DNA from 3 places in the Brucella sp. NBRC 12953 genome. Region 1 is predicted to be linked to each of the others. Evidence: predicted binding sites of a transcription regulator. Region 1 holds the regulator's gene; each other region holds the start of a gene.

Region 1 (3,847 bases):
ATTGCGGAAGTGCTCTCTGGTGAGGATGGCAGTGTTGCCGCAGCGCTCATAGCGGGTGAGCGAGCAGGGATCAGCGAAGAAACGAATGAGGATCTGCGCAAGGCAGGTCTGGCGCATATCCTGTCGATTTCCGGCCTGCATATGGTGCTGGCCGCTGGCGTTGTGATGATGTCGCTGAGGTCGCTGTTTGCTCTGATGCCGGGGTTTAGCGCCCGATATCCGGTCAAAAAGTTTGCGGCTTTTCTCTCGCTTCTAAGCTGCACATTTTATCTCGCCATGTCGGGTGCGGATGTTGCAGCACAGCGCAGTTACGTCATGATTGTCGTGATGCTCTGCGCATTGCTGGCTGACCGTGCTGCCATCAGTATGCGCAATCTTGCGATTGCGTCTGTCGCGATGATTGCAATTTCTCCGCATGAAATTCTGGGGCCGAGTTTTCAGATGTCTTTTTCAGCGACTCCGGGATTGATTGCTGCATTTGCATGGTGGAGCGACAGGAAAGCACGCAATCAAACGGCCAATGAAAATCGACGTTCTAATCCACGCGGATTTGTATCAAAAATGCTCGTTCCTGCGGTGGCGACAGGAGCAACATCGATTGTTGCCGGTATAGCGAGCGGAATATTCGCCGCCTATCATTTCAACAACACCGCACCCTTAGGCCTCGTCGGAAACGTATTGGCCCTGCCGGTTATCTCGATCCTTGTGATGCCCTTTGCAGTGCTGAGCTTGGTGTTGATGCCATTGCAGCTTGACTGGCTGCCATTACAGATCATGGGATTTGGTGTCCTATTGGTCAGGCATATTGCAAGTTTGGTCGCTAGCTTTTCTCCTGACGGCAATCCGGGCGTCATGCCTGCAAGCACGCTTATCCTCTGGACCGTAGCGCTTGTTATCGCGGTTGTTTCCACGACCCGGTTGCGATGGCTGGCTTTACCCTTTGTCATTGCCGGGCTTGTCGTTTTTATACGACCGCCATTGCCAGACATTCTCGTTAGCGAGGATGCAAAATTTGTGGCCGTGCGCCTACCTGATGGCAATTTCGCAGCCAATCGCAGCAGGCCGCCAAAATTCACAGGTCAAAACTGGCAGACAGCCTATTTGATCGAAACGTTTATTCCGCCGCAGATTGTAAAAAAGCAGAAGCTGGTATCCGCCACTGATGCGTTTGTCTGCGAAGAGGGACTGTGTACGATCCCTTTGCAGGACGGGCGGATGTTTGCTTATACCGCGCAGGAAGAGATGAAGGACATCGCCTGCAATATTGGCGATATCGTCGTTCTCGCGATAGCAGGCAAAAATCTGAGCTGCGAGCGCCCTGATGTGCTTGTGGTGGATCGAAAAGAGCTTGCCTTAAAGGGAACGCTTGAACTAAGGCTGGGGCAGAAGAAGGAGTCCTCGAAAGGCGAAGCTGCAACAGTTTCGGCTGTCCACGAAGTCGACAACGAAGATAAAATCTACCGATTCGAACCCGCAAAATCTCGTAAATTAGCCGGCTATGCAGATCATTTGAGCTTTGCCATTGATGCGCCAGCGAGGCCTTGGCACCTTCATCGTCTTTATTCGCGAGCAGCGCGGGGGCTAGCTGAGCGCGAATATCAAAAGAAGGCTGGCTCTGAAAAGAACTCTAAGCTCGAAGCGGCTCCAGCTTTTAAAGATAAGTCAGAACCGCTCTAGTTCATGGTTTTCTGGCAGACTTACAGCCGTTCCAGCTAAGAATGAATCGTTGGAACCGCTATAACTGATTGTTTTTACGCATTATCCGACGCATCGCAGCAGGAAAAGAAATCAGTCCGGCGAACCGATTTCCCTGCGGAGACGCTTCGCACTTTTGCCGGAAATACTATGAACATTAACCGCCACATATCTCACGGAAGTGCAGCGGTTATGTGTAAGATTTAATAGCGTCGGATCAGACCGATAAGCTTGCCCTGAACGCGCACGCGGTCAGGTCCGAAGATGCGGGTTTCGTAAGCCGGGTTTGCTGCTTCCAGCGCGATGGAAGCGCCTTTGCGGCGAAAACGCTTCAATGTCGCTTCTTCGTCGTCCACCAGTGCGACGACAATTTCACCCGGATTGGCTGTATCACCGCGTTTAATGATGACTGTATCGCCGTCAAAAATACCGGCGTCGATCATCGAATCGCCTTTGACTTCCAAAGCGTAGTGTTCACCGGCACCCAGCATTTCCGGAGGAAGGCTCAGTGAGTGTGTCTGATTCTGGATTGCCGAGATCGGCACACCGGCAGCGATGCGTCCCATCATAGGCACAGAAACCATTGTTGAGGAATCATTGTCCGCCATGACCGGAGCAGGGCGTGCCGGTGGAGGAGGGGGAGCTTTACCAAGGCTTCCTTCGATGACGCTCGGAGCGAACTTCTTCTGCGAGTTCAAGCCCGGTGCTATCGAATCTGGCAACCGCAGGACTTCCAGAGCGCGTGCTCTGTTAGGAAGTCTGCGGATAAAGCCACGTTCTTCCAAGGCCGTGATGAGGCGATGAATGCCCGATTTCGAGGCTAGATCGAGAGCCTCTTTCATCTCGTCAAAAGACGGAGGGATGCCCGTCTCTTTAAGACGTTCATGAATGAACAGCAGAAGCTCGTGCTGCTTACGGGTCAACATGCGCTACACCCTCCAAACCAGAATCAAATAAAAACAAAACCAGAACGAACACTATATGTTCCAGTCTTGTTCTGCAATGGTTTTAAAATGATTAATGAGGGCGGGAATTGATGCCGTTCGTTACAGCATCAATATTGTGCAAGCATCTCCAAGCGCTGCAGCTGGCGCATTTTCTTCTCTGATCAGTAGTGCATTGGAACGCACAAGAGCAGAAAGCATTGAAGAATCCTGAACTGGAAATGGCTTTACAATCAATGTGCCGTCGATTGCCTTTTCGACCGTCGCACGAACAAAGTCCCTACGATGATCGTTTGCATTCATTGGCTGACCAAATTTCGCGGGACGAATATCTGCAGTTAAGTCAGTGCCCGATAGCTTTGCCACCAATGGGCGCAGAAATACGAGACTGCAGACAAGGCTTGAAACCGGATTACCCGGCAGACCGATGACATGCACGGTTTTACCCGAAACTGTCTTGCGACCATACATCAGCGGTTTACCCGGGCGCATCGCGATCTTCCAGAAGTCGAGATCGACACCACAATTCTGTAAAGCCCCGTGAACGTAATCGCGATCTCCAACCGACGCGCCGCCAATCGTCACAAGAACATCGATGCCATCTTCGAGAACGGCACTAATTGCGGATTCGATCTTCGCAGGGTCGTCGATAATAATGCCCATATCTTCAGGCCTGCCGCCTGCGCGGCGAACGATTTCGGCGATGCCGACGCTGTTGGAGGCGACAATCTGGTCCGGGCCGGGAACTGTACCGGGCGGGACGAGCTCGTCTCCAGTCGCGAGTATTGCAATGCGGGGCTGTTTGAAAACGGAGATGGCTGCGTTGCCACTGGCCGCAGCAAGGGAAAGTGCCGGGGCGTCGAGTGCCTTGCCAACCGGAAGAACAACATCGGCGGGTGCGAAATCGAGACCCGCCCGACGAATGTGCCGACCTTTATCGAGGCCTTGCCGGATCGTCAGCTTGTCGCCGAAGCGCTCCGTGTCTTCCTGAATAACGATGCTATCTGCACCTGCTGGCATTGGTGCGCCGGTGAAAATGCGGACCGCCTGACCTTCGCCCAGCTGCCCATCGAAACGCTTACCGGCTGCTGATTCGCCAATTACCGTCAGTTCAAGCGGATAGCTGATGTTTTCAGGTGCGATCAGCGCATAGCCATCCATAGCAGAGCAATCAAAGGGAGGTTGCAGAAGGTGAGCTTTCACAGGTT
Region 2 (3,847 bases), on a different contig from region 1:
TCATTTCATCGTCATCGATTTTCGGTTTCGACTTTTCAGTTCGGGCCATCGATCTGCGGACCTTTGCACGGAATGCAGCAGCACGTTCCTTGGAAGCCTCCTTGTCTTTAAGGCTAAGTCTCTTCGTCCTGGATATCTTTTTGATTGGTACAGGGTTCAGTTCGGTTGCGAATTCCTGAGTGAACTCGGCGCTATCATAGACGCGAATGCCTTGAGTAGAAGACATCGAGATACTCCTGATGATAACGGATAGTAATTGACTTGTAACCTATATCACCAAAGCTATTTTTTCAAGGCTAGACTCTGAGTTTGTCGGTGCGTCAACACCGCTAGCCGGTCTATAGCTGGACGTAACGTTCACATGCGGGATATCATGATTGTAAGAGTGGATCGGTTGGTGCCGTAAACGCAAGATTGGTTGATCAGCGCAAGGTTCCGCTTTGTTAGATAGAGTTGATTATGGTCCTTGCGGGAAAGGCTATTCATCGTGTTCGGCCTCAAGAAAAACCCTGCCCTCAGCTCCGTGAAGACGTGCTTACACAATAATTTTGAAAGGCATCATTAAGCGGAAATCAATTGAACAAAACGCCTAAAACCGTTCAGATGAAACGAGCCACTTCTATCATCACACTTGCAGGTCGCGCCGACACACCATTAATTACAATGTTTTGCAAGTTTTTGCGTGAGTCTGGTTTTTGAACGGCATCGTAACTTTAATTTTGTTATAAGGTTGCCGGGTTTTCCTGTCGGTCAATGGCGTCGAAGCGCGTAAGCAAATTCTTGAACAGGAAGGCCGTTTGCCGGATGTGATCGTTGCTGCCGTCGCCGGCGGATCGAACGCAATTGGGCTGTTCCATCCGTTCCTGGACGACGCATCGGTCAAGAGTGTGGGTGTTGAAGCTGGCGATCGCGGTCTTGATGGCGTTGAGCATTGTGCCTCGATGAGTGTGGGCAGCCCCGGCGTTTTGCATGGCAACCGCACCTATCTGCTGCAGAACGAAGATGGCCAGATTCTCGAAGGTCATTCGGTTTCCGCAGGTCTCGACTATCAGAGCGTTGACTATGTGCCGATCCTCGAAGACGAAGCGCTTGAAGCTTTCCAGCTTTGCACCCGCTTTGAAGGTATTATCCCAGCGCTTGAATGGTGGTAAACTGTACAGCACCAGGTACAAGTCTGCCTTGCTCAATAGCTTCCGTTACGAAGCGGATTGCAACTTCCCTCGTCATGCCCTTTCCCGCCGTAAACAAGGCGGCCGCAGCACCATCCACCGCACCATTGCCACTGCCCGCCACCTCATGCAGGCAACCGAGGGCCAGGCCACCGTTCGGCAGTTTGCTGTCGAGCGCGGGCAGACCGAAAGGCAGGACCTGCCGCTGTCGCCCATTCCCGCCCTCCAGCCGCTCAATGCGCGACCGCAGTTCTGCAATAACGGGGTTGGCGGCGATCTCGGGCATTCGATACGGGTCCTCGCAGGGGTTTGCAGCTTCAGTAAAAGCTGATAAGTTCCCTATTTGTTCCGATTGCTTTCACGAGTCAATCGGGTCTGGATCGGCGAGATCACAGCTTTTGCGCGGTGTTCGAATGAATCCTGCAAGGGTTTCAAGGGGATATCCGGAAGGCCGCCAGCAGGAAATTTTTGTTTACGACGGGGACAGATGACAGCTTACCTGGAAAAGCTCAACGACCGGCAACGGGAAGCGGTGGAATATGGCGTGGGGGAGGCTGGTGTCAGCCGTCCGCTTTTGGTGATTGCCGGCGCTGGCTCAGGCAAGACCAATACATTGGCGCATCGGGTTGCCCATTTAATCGTCAAGGGGGCGGATTCCAGGCGGATCTTGCTGATGACTTTTTCGCGCCGGGCGGCTTCCGAAATGGGCCGACGGGTGCAACGGATCTGTCGGCAGGTGCTCGGTGAGAATGCAGCCATCATGCGGGATGCGCTGCACTGGGCCGGGACCTTTCACGGCATCGGGGCGCGGCTGTTGCGGATCTATGCTGAACAGATCGGCCTGCATGTGGATTTCACAATTCATGATCGCGAAGACAGTGCCGATCTGATGAATCTGGTTCGGCACGAACTGGGCCTGTCGAAAACAGAAAGCCGTTTTCCCACCAAGGGCACCTGCCTTGCGATCTATTCCCGTGTGGTTAACGCTGAAAGCACCATCGGCGAGATCCTGAATTCAGCCTATCCCTGGGCGATTGGCTGGGAAGAAGAACTCAGGCAGTTGTTTGCCGCTTATGTGGATGCCAAACAGGCACAGAACGTGCTCGATTATGACGATCTTCTGCTTTATTGGGCGCAGATGATGTCTGATCCCCAGCTCGCGCAGGATATTGGCGGGCGTTTCGATCATGTTCTTGTTGATGAGTATCAGGATACCAATCGGCTGCAGGCTTCTATTCTTCTGTCACTCAAGCCTGATGGACAGGGCCTGACTGTTGTCGGGGATGACGCGCAATCGATCTATTCTTTTCGGGCGGCGACGATACGAAATATTCTGGATTTTCCCAAAGCCTTCGCGCCAACGCCGGCAGACATCATCACACTCGATCGCAATTACCGCTCCACCCAGCCCATTCTGGCCGCGGCCAATGGAGTGATAGACCTTGCACGCGAGCGGTTCACCAAGAACCTGTGGACGGATCGTCGCTCGGAGCAGCGTCCCTTGCTCGTCACCGTCAGGGACGAAACTGACCAGGCCCATTATATTGTCGAGCAGGTGTTGGCCAATCGCGAGGTCGGTATCACGCTCAAGCAACAGGCCGTATTGTTCAGGACATCAAGCCATAGTGGCGCGCTTGAAATTGAACTGACGCGACGCAACATCCCTTTTGTCAAATTCGGTGGGCTGAAATTCCTCGATAGCGCGCATGTCAAGGACCTGCTGGCGGCGATCCGCTTTGCGCAGAACCCACGGGATCGCGTGGCGGGCTTTCGGCTGCTGCAAATGCTTCCGGGTATTGGTCCGCAGACAGCCGGCAAAATACTGGATACGATTGCCGCTGACCCGGAACCGTTATTATCTCTCGCTGAAATTCCGCCACCGCCCAAGGCGGGCGACGACTGGCCCGCCTTTGTCTCGATGCTTTCCGGCCTGCGCAAGTCAGAAGGCGGTTGGCCTGGGGAAATCGGTCAGGTGCGTCTGTGGTATGAGCCGCATCTTGAACGTCGTCATGAGGATGCTGAGACCCGCAAGTCGGATCTTCTTCAGCTTGAGCAGATTGCCGGCGGCTATCCCAATCGCGAGCGGTTTCTGACCGAATTGACCCTTGACCCACCCGATGCCACCAGCGATCAGGCGGGCGTCCCGTTGCTCGACGAGGATTATCTCATCCTGTCAACCATCCACTCCTCCAAGGGACAGGAATGGCGTTCGGTTTTCATGCTCAATGTGGTGGATGGGTGTATACCCTCGGATCTCGGTGCCGGAACGACGGCCGAACTCGAAGAAGAGCGGCGGCTGCTCTATGTCGGGATGACACGGGCGCGCGATAGCCTGAGCCTTATCACTCCGCAACGCTTCTTCACCTATGGGCAGAACACGCAAGGGGATCGGCATGTCTATGCGTCAAGAACGCGTTTTATCCCAAAGCCTCTGTTGCCGCTCTTTGAGCTGACAAGTTGGCCCAAACTCTCAGCGTCAAGTGCAGAGCGCAGCACGCGGCAGGTCAGAGTTGATGTTGGGGCGCGAATGCGCAGTATGTGGCGGTAAACCAGACAGATTGCGCTTGGAGTGAGTGGGATGCGAACGACCGCTATGATCGCAAAGCCCGATCGCCTGATGGCTTGAATGAAATTTCTTTCATTGTCATTGGGGCAGAACAGCTTGCAAGCATCGCTCA
Region 3 (3,847 bases), on a different contig from region 1:
TGGAAAAGCTCATCCGAAACCATTTTAAGACGCGCGAGGCTTTTCACGCGTGAAAGGAGTTGGAGATCCTGAGCGGGCTTGGACAGGAAATCATCCGCTCCGGCCTCAAGCCCTTTGATCTTATCTTCAGAGCTATCCAGAGCCGTTAGAATCACAACCGGAATATTGGTGGTGCGCGGGTCGTCTTTCAAGCGACGACAAACGTCAAAGCCGTCCATATCTGACATGACGACATCAAGGATAATCACATCGATCTGCCCGCCCAGGCAAATCTCGATCGCTTCCGCGCCTTTATTAGCGGTTACGACCTCATAATATTCGCGCAAGAGCAGCGCTTCGAGCAGCTTTGCATTTGATTCTGCAGCATCAACGACAAGAATTCTTGCAGTCATATCAGCCAGCCCCCCAAATTCTCACCCTTGCGAGATTCCCCAAATCGAAAAGGTTTAAGCGTCACCCAAGTAGGATTTTATGGTTTCTATAAACCGCGGCACCGAGATCGGCTTGGATATATAGGCCTCACAGCCTCCCTGCCGAATGCGTTCCTCATCGCCTTTCATTGCGAAGGCCGTCACCGCAATCACAGGAATATGCCGCAATTCCTCATCATCTTTAAGCCACTTGGTCACTTCCAGACCGGATACCTCCGGAAGCTGAATGTCCATCAAAATCAGATCGGGACGATGTTCGCGCGCAAGATCAAGTGCCTCAAGACCGTTGCGTGTCCTGATGGTTTCATATCCGCTGGCTTCGATAAGATCGCGAAACAACTTCATATTGAGTTCGTTGTCCTCGACGATCATGACACTTTTCGTCATCGAATATTCCCTGGCCTTAATCTTTCCCGAGGTAAAACAAGGCTGTCTTGTTTGTCCTACCCATATAGCTCCCTTATAGTTTAAGCGCATTTCATTGACGAAAGGCAAATATTCGCCAAATCCCGCATTGTCGTTAAGACTTTGGGCGATTAAACAAAGGCCACAGTCTAAAGCTTTCCTCAAAACGGCAGAAAGCGATTTTTCTGCATAAAATCACGTAAAAACAACGAGTTAATTGGAGAGGCCATATGAAGACGCTGTTAAGCCAAACCGACGCGGAAAATCTAGCAGTCGAAGCGCTTGTGTGGTTGGCTCAAGACAAGGATCTATTGCCGCGTTTTCTCGCACTCACCGGCATTGAAGCGTCATCTATTCGCTCTGCAGCACAGGAACCGGGCTTTCTCGCAGGAGTGCTGCAATTCTTTCTCGGGCATGAACCAACATTGATACGTTTTTGCGAAGAAACGGGACGCGATCCTGCCCTTATAGAAAAGGCCATGACACTGTTGCCAGGTGGCCTTAATCATCATCTTTGAAAAAAGCCCCGCCTCGCGGGGCTTTCTCGCCTGCAGCCTGCAGAACTATGCAGCGCTGACCGCTTCAGCGTTTATCACACTGATGACGCTCAGCTCATGAGCTTTGCCGTCGCGTGCAGTCCACGACATGGACTGGCCCGGAGTAAGGCCAATAAGAGCAGTGCCGATTGGCGTTAGAATAGAAATCTTGCCCTGAGCAATGTCTGCCTCGCCGGGATAAACCAACGTTACTTTGCGTTCATGCCCGTCGTTTGAGCGAAACTCTACCGTCGAGCCCATGCGAACGACGTCTGCCGGCAGTTTTTTCTGCGGCACAACTTTTGCGCGATCGAGTTCCTGCATCAACTCCTCAGCCACTTCCTCCAACTTTTCGGAGACGTTGCCGGCCAGAATTGTCAGGCGCTCATGGTCAATATCGCTGACGACGATCTTTGGCTTCTTGCGATTCTTTTCGCTCATGACGATAGCTCACTGCTGTCTAAGGATAATTGTTCTCCGCACCGAATCCCGGCTGGAGCATTTACTTGATTTTTGGATGAAAGCGCTTTTAGCAATTCCGCTTGAAGCCAAGCGGCAACCCGTCCCCCGGAGCCCTCTGCGCAAGGCAGGCCTCGAGGGTTGCTATCCCGTGATCGGTTGAACCCGATGGAGTATGGAAGCAAAGCGGTTGTTCATAACACTAAACTTGGTGATATCTTTGCCAATGTCAAGGGCACAGCTGACAGGGTGACAGAGTATCGATGGCATTGGCTCGCTTTAGTGCTATAAGGCGATGTTCCTTTTATGTTCATAAAAACGCACACTGCCATGGCTGACCAACTCGCTATAAACCGCTCGGAGCAAGGCTTTTGCCGCGATTGTTTGTCGCTGCAAAAGCTGGAATCAGCTCGGCGCTGTCGGACCTGCGGAAGCCCTCGCCTTGTACGTCATCCTGAGCTTTACAAGCTGTCGCTCGCTCATGTGGATTGCGATGCGTTTTATGCTTCAGTCGAGAAAAGAGACAATCCCGATATACGCGATAAGCCGGTCATCATCGGTGGTGGAACACGCGGTGTCGTCTCGACCGCTTGCTATATTGCACGCATTCATGGTGTGCGCTCTGCCATGCCAATGTTCAAGGCGTTGGAAGCCTGCCCACAAGCCGTTGTCATCAAACCCAACATGGAAAAATATTCTCAGGTAGGCAGGGAAGTTCGGCAACTGATGCGCGAACTGACGCCGCTGGTCGAGCCTATTTCTATCGACGAGGCTTTTCTCGATTTGGGCGGCACTGAACGTCTTCACCGAGCGCCCGCGGCCATGGTGCTGGCGCGGTTTGCCAAGCGTGTCGAAACTGAAATCGGAATCACGATCTCTGTCGGGCTATCTTATTGCAAATATCTCGCAAAGGTTGCGTCAGATCTCGAAAAACCACGCGGATTCTCTGTTATTGGTGAAATGGAAGCGCTGGATTTTCTTCGCGACAAGCCTGTCAGCATGATCTGGGGTGTCGGAAAATCATTTAATGCAAAGCTAGAAAGTGATGGCATTCGCACCATTGGGCAGCTTCAGACGATGGATGAAGGCACACTCATGAAGGCTTACGGTACGATGGGGCAGCGGCTGTTTCGGCTTTCACGCGGGCAGGACAGCCGTAAAGTCGAACCTGAGCACGATATGAAGAGTGTTTCAGCTGAAACCACCTTCAATAAAGATCTTTCTCAGGCTACTGATCTCATACCCGTGCTGCGCGCTTTATCTGAGAAGGTCTCACAACGGCTAAAGGTTGGGGATATAGCGGGACGCACCGTTATACTTAAGCTCAAGACACAAGATTTCAAACTACGAACGCGCAATCGGCAGCTCGCCGATCCAACGCAACTTGCCGACCGCATTTTCCGCACCGGCCTGCAGCTTCTAGATAAGGAACTGGACGGAACCAGATTCCGTCTACTCGGCATCGGGGTAAGCGAACTTTCATCAGATGAACGTGCAGATCCGCCAGACCTTGTTGATACTCAAGCTACAAAACGCGCAGTGGCTGAAAGCGCCATCGACCGTCTGCGCGACAAGTTCGGGCGCAACGCGGTTGAAACCGGCTACACATTTTCAAAGGGCAATCTCGCCAGACCGCAAACACCATCAGATCGCGACCCGGATGATTAATCCTGTATTGAAGCATCTTTTGGAAAGTGTTGGAGAAAAATGATTCAATCGTTGGTAACGGCTTGACGAAGTGTGTCTGGATCAATATTGGAACTGCTCAAGAGAGCGCTGACTGATTTGACAGTACTCTTTCGGAAGGCCTCATGGCGGAGTGGTTACGCAGAGGACTGCAAATCCTTGCACCCCGGTTCGATTCCGGGTGAGGCCTCCAACAGTTTTCAAAAATCATTATAACTGATTGAAATCGCCTTGATATTTTTCAAGGTGTGGCAATCCGTTCTTACGGTGTTCTGCCACACTTATTTTGGGGGTGGCAACTTTTTCCCCTTACACACCACCCATCCCAAC

What was found. Region 1 encodes LexA, which represses DNA repair genes until DNA is damaged. Its sites were predicted from a motif close to TGTTCNNNNTGTGTTCNG; they were not measured.
Positions count from the first base shown of each region.
Region 2: a site for LexA is predicted at 1,503-1,520, ahead of ABWV94_RS17140 (ATP-dependent helicase). Genes of this name have one in related genera too.
Region 3: a site for LexA is predicted at 2,128-2,145, ahead of ABWV94_RS14030 (DNA polymerase IV). Genes of this name have one in related genera too.

Region 1 is NZ_BAABSV010000001.1:710,629-714,475, reverse strand. It holds gene ABWV94_RS03465 (ComEC/Rec2 family competence protein) at 1-1,677, shown strand, start outside; gene lexA (transcriptional repressor LexA) at 1,899-2,621, opposite strand; gene ABWV94_RS03455 (molybdopterin molybdotransferase MoeA) at 2,742-3,847, opposite strand, start outside.
Region 2 is NZ_BAABSV010000007.1:69,877-73,723, reverse strand. It holds gene ABWV94_RS17155 (hypothetical protein) at 1-226, opposite strand, end outside; partial or broken gene ABWV94_RS17150 (tryptophan synthase subunit beta) at 735-1,142, shown strand; partial or broken gene ABWV94_RS17145 (damage-inducible protein) at 1,234-1,455, opposite strand; gene ABWV94_RS17140 (ATP-dependent helicase) at 1,657-3,717, shown strand.
Region 3 is NZ_BAABSV010000005.1:213,023-216,869, forward strand. It holds gene ABWV94_RS14010 (PleD family two-component system response regulator) at 1-392, opposite strand, end outside; gene ABWV94_RS14015 (response regulator) at 447-818, opposite strand; gene ABWV94_RS14020 (DUF3572 domain-containing protein) at 1,067-1,354, shown strand; gene rnk (nucleoside diphosphate kinase regulator) at 1,400-1,813, opposite strand; gene ABWV94_RS14030 (DNA polymerase IV) at 2,162-3,499, shown strand; tRNA gene ABWV94_RS14035 (tRNA-Cys) at 3,637-3,710, shown strand.